One region of the Paenibacillus aurantius genome, then DNA from elsewhere that is predicted to be linked to it. Evidence: predicted binding sites of a transcription regulator. Region 1 holds the regulator's gene; the other holds the start of a gene.
The links. The regulator LexA, encoded in region 1, represses DNA repair genes until DNA is damaged. The targets are predictions, from matches to a motif close to CGAACATATGTTCG.
Positions count from the first base shown of each region.

Region 2: MJA45_RS02375 (DNA polymerase IV) is a predicted target of LexA. The motif match lies at 1,278-1,291, and genes of this name have one in related genera.

Region 1 is NZ_CP130318.1:3,582,455-3,584,657, reverse strand. It holds gene glnA (type I glutamate--ammonia ligase) at 1-516, shown strand, start outside; gene lexA (transcriptional repressor LexA) at 645-1,262, opposite strand; gene MJA45_RS16025 (LysM peptidoglycan-binding domain-containing protein) at 1,635-1,790, shown strand; gene MJA45_RS16020 (DUF896 domain-containing protein) at 1,956-2,147, shown strand; gene MJA45_RS16015 (hypothetical protein) at 2,137-2,203, shown strand, end outside.
Region 2 is NZ_CP130318.1:480,980-483,182, forward strand. It holds gene MJA45_RS02370 (phosphodiester glycosidase family protein) at 1-1,164, shown strand, start outside; gene MJA45_RS02375 (DNA polymerase IV) at 1,314-2,203, shown strand, end outside.

The sequences.
Region 1 (2,203 bases):
TACATGGCGGGAATCTTGAAGCACGCCCGCTCGTTCGCCGCCATCACGAATCCGACGGTGAACTCTTACAAGCGTCTTGTTCCCGGGTATGAGGCTCCTTGCTACGTGGCCTGGTCGGCGAGCAACCGCAGTCCGATGATCCGGATCCCGGCTTCCCGCGGGCTGAGCACCCGGGTGGAAGTGCGCAATCCGGACCCGGCCGCCAACCCTTATCTGGCTCTCGCCGTTATGTTGAAGGCCGGCTTGGACGGCATCGAGAACAAGATGTCTCTGCCGGCTCCGACCGACCGCAACATCTATGTCATGAGCGAAGAAGAGAGAGAAGAGCAAGGCATCCCAAGCCTGCCGGCCGATTTGAAAGAGGCCTTGAACGAGCTCATTCGCGACGAAGTGATCTGCGACGCTCTGGGCGAGCATGCTCTTTCCCATTTCTATGAGCTGAAAGAAATCGAGTGGGACATGTACCGCACCCAGGTTCATTCCTGGGAACGCGATCAGTATATCACCCTTTATTAATCTTGCTTGCAAACGACCCCTTGGCCTTCGGGCCAAGGGGTTTCGTGTTTTGCCGATAGGGGGCGGAGAGAGCGGTGCAGCCAAAAAAGACCTGCGCCGAGGAGGCACAGGTCTTGGTAGAGTTCCTACTATTGAATGTCGCGGAAGATTCCGATGACCTTCCCGAGAATCGTTACGTTCTGAAGTAGAATCGGCTCCATCGTCGGATTCTCCGGCTGGAGGCGGATATGATCGCGCTCTTTATAGAAGGTCTTGACTGTCGCTTCATCATCTTCCGTCATGGCGACGACAATTTCGCCGTTATTGGCATTCGGCTGCTGGCGGACGATGACATAGTCGCCGTTGTGAATGCCCGCATCGATCATACTTTCACCGATGACGGAAAGCATGAAGACGTTGTCATCCCCGACATAATGCATGGGGAGCGGGAAATAATCCTCGATATTCTCGGTTGCGGTAATGGGTACCCCTGCCGTAACTTTACCGATCAGAGGGACTCGGGCAACCGAGAAGGAGAACATGGCTTCGCTGTCCTCTCCTAAGAGCTCAATCGCCCTCGGCTTGGTAGGATCGCGGCGGATCAGACCCTTCTTCTCCAGACGTTCGAGGTGGCCGTGCACGGTAGAACTGGAGGCTAGTCCGACCGCTTCCCCGATTTCCCGGACGGAAGGCGGATAGCCTTTCTCACGCACTTCGGTTTTGATAAAATCCAGGATCGCCTGCTGGCGGCCGGAAATTTTGCTCACAGTCATCACTCCAATAGGAAATATTAAGGAAAGTATATCATAGAACCGGAGTTCGTACAAACATTAGTTCGAGTTTCGACAAATCCAGCTCTCCTCAAAAAGGGAAACAAATGTTCTAAAAATGGTTGACCTGAACACATGTTCGTGTTATTCTCGTAACAGAACAAATGTTTGGGGGAGATTTCGGTGAATTCCTTTACGAAGACGGTAAGCAGTAAGCGTTCTGGGACGGTAAGCCATAAGCGTTCGGGCAAGGCTATTCGTTATCTTGTTCTTACTTTGGCCGTAGCTCTTTCGTTCTCCTTCGGCCTATTCTTTAAAGCATACGCGGGGAGCAGCGACGATCTGCAATCCCTTCCCGCTTCTCATAAAATGACGGATGTAATTAAGGGGGATACGCTCTGGAGCATTGCCCAGGAGAACGCTCCTAAGGGAGAGAGCGTGCGTTCGTATATGCAGCAGATCAAGAAGCTTAATCATCTGGAAGGAACTACTCTTAGACCGGGACAAATTCTATACTTGCCCTAACCCGGTGCAATGGGTTGTCCTCCTAACGCGAATTTAGAGCACTTTATGGACTGGCTTTCCGTAGACACGGAAGGCCTTTTGACATTCTAGCCGTCCCTTGACAGGCCGGGGGGTTAATGGCAAAGTAAGAAAGAAACGAGCCGTACAGCAGGGAGGCGAAACCTAATGGGAATGGACGAAACCATTGCAAGAATTAACGAACTGGCGCGCAAAGCCAAAACCGTAGGTCTTACCGACGAGGAAGTGGAAGAACGAAACGAGCTTCGCAAAATTTATATAGAAGCTTTCAAATCCAGTCTGAAGGTTCAACTGGATTCCATTAAGTATGTAGAGGATGAGGAAGACAATGTCCCGTAAGTGGGAACGAATGGTAGAGAAGAACCGGAAGACCGCTAACAAGCGCAGGCTTAAGC
Region 2 (2,203 bases), 3.1 Mb from region 1:
GGTCCCGTCTCTCCTCCTGTGCCGGAGAAGCCCGAGCCGGTACCCGGATTGGTGAAGCTTGACCCTGAGAAGCTCGCAGCTTCGGAAATCGAAGGGATGAAAGTGGTTATCTTGAACGATAACTTCCGGGAGATTGTCTTGCCCGATCGTGCTTTGGAGAGCCTTGAGGGGGACGCGCTGCGTATTCAATCGCCGGAGCTTGCCGTCCTCATTCCGGCCGAGGTCTTCGGGTCGCTCCGCGGCCTGGCCGGCACTTCGGACTTGGCGGGCAGCCGGCTCTCGCTTACCGTCGATAAGGTTTCGGGCGCGGAAGTGGAACGGCTGCTGACCGCGGCGGAACGGCAGTCCGGTGCCCGGGTGGAGCCGGCGGGAGACCTGATGGAATTCGGGCTGAGCTTCACGACCAAGGACGGCAAGGCTATGACGATAAGCCGATTCGACAAGCCGCTGACGATCGAATTTAAGGCGAAAGCGGGAGTGGACCGGAAGCTGACGAACCTCTACTACGTGGCGGACAACGGCCAGCTTACGTACGTGGGAGGCTCTTGGAACGGGGAGTGGATCTCCGCGGAGGTTACCCACTTCAGCAAATATTCCGTTCTCCAGTATGACCGGACGTATGCCGACGTAGAGGCATCCCATTGGGCCAGTCCTGTGATCAAGGAGCTTTCCGCCAAGCAGCTGGTGGAAGGCACCGGCCCTCGTGACTTTGAGCCGGAACGTGACGTCACGCGTGCCGAGTTTACCGCCATGCTGGTCCGTCTGCTCGGCCTGAAGGGCCCGGCCATTCAGCGATTTGCCGATGTGACAGCGGGTCAATGGTATTACGAGGGTGTGGGCCTTGCCGCCCATGCGGGTCTTGTCCAAGGCGTCAGCGAGTCGTCCTTTGCGCCGGATGCGCCCATCCGGCGGCAGGAAATGGCTGCGATGATCGTGAGGGCTTATGAATATGCAACCGGACGCCAGGCTCCTGAGCCTGCCGCGCATCCTTTTGCGGATACGGATACGTTGGATGCATGGGCAAAAGAAGCGATAGGCGCCGCCAAAAGCCTGGCCCTCATCAGCGGAAGAACGGATTCCTTGTTCGAACCGGCGGGCACGGGCACCCGCGCGGAAAGCGCCAAGCTGATCCACGGTCTGTGGAACATACGCAATAAATCTTAATCAATAGTCCCTGGTCTCCCCCCTGCCGCGTCAAGGCGGCAGGGGGTTTTTTGGTATCTCCGGAAGGATTCTCGTAATGGCTCTTCTTGGCGGATAAAATTTTCCTGTTATACCGAACATACATTCGGTTTATAATATAGGGAGGAGGGATGGACGTGAAGAACCGGATCATCGGGATTGCCGATATGCAGTCCTTCTATGTGAGTGTGGAGAAAGCGAAGCATCCGGAGTACCGGAATAAGCCGGCGGTGGTGGCGGGAGACCCGGAGCGGCGCTCGGGCATCATCCTGGCCGCCTGCCCCATCGCCAAGCGGTTCGGGGTGACCACGGCCGAGCCGCTGTGGGCGGCTTTGCAGAAATGCCCCGATCTGGTTATTTTGCGGCCTCATATGCAGCTGTACATCGATGTTTCCCTGGAAATTACCGAAATCATCGAGCGGTACACCGATCAGGTGGAGCCTTACAGCTGCGATGAGATTTTTTTTGACGTGACGGGGAGCTTGAAGCGGTTCGGGCCGCCTCTCGAGATTGCGGCGGCGATTCAGCGGGACATCAACAGCAGCACGGGCATCTATGCCCGGGTCTGCCTCGCCGAGAACAAGGTGATGAGCAAGGTGGGCCTCGACATCATCGCGAAGAAGGAGCCCGGCGGACTCTTTCACATGACCCGGGAGGATTGGGTGAAGCGGATTTACCCCGTTCCCGTCCGGGACATGTGGATGATCGGCTCGCGGATGAACAAGCATTTGAACCGGATGGGCATCTACACGATCGGCGATCTCGCCCGCTCCCCCCTGCCGCGGCTTACGAAGCGGTGGGGCGTGAACGGGGAGGTCATCTACCGCATCGCGAACGGCCTGGACGACTCGCCGGTCAGCCCGGACACCCATACGAACGGCCAATCCGCCATCGGCAACGGGATGGTGCTGCCCCGGGATTACCGGGAGGCGGGAGAGATCGAGGTGGTGCTGTATGAGCTGTGCAGCCAAGTCTGCCGGCGGGCGCGGCAGAAGAGGGTGATGGGGCAGGTCGTCTCCGT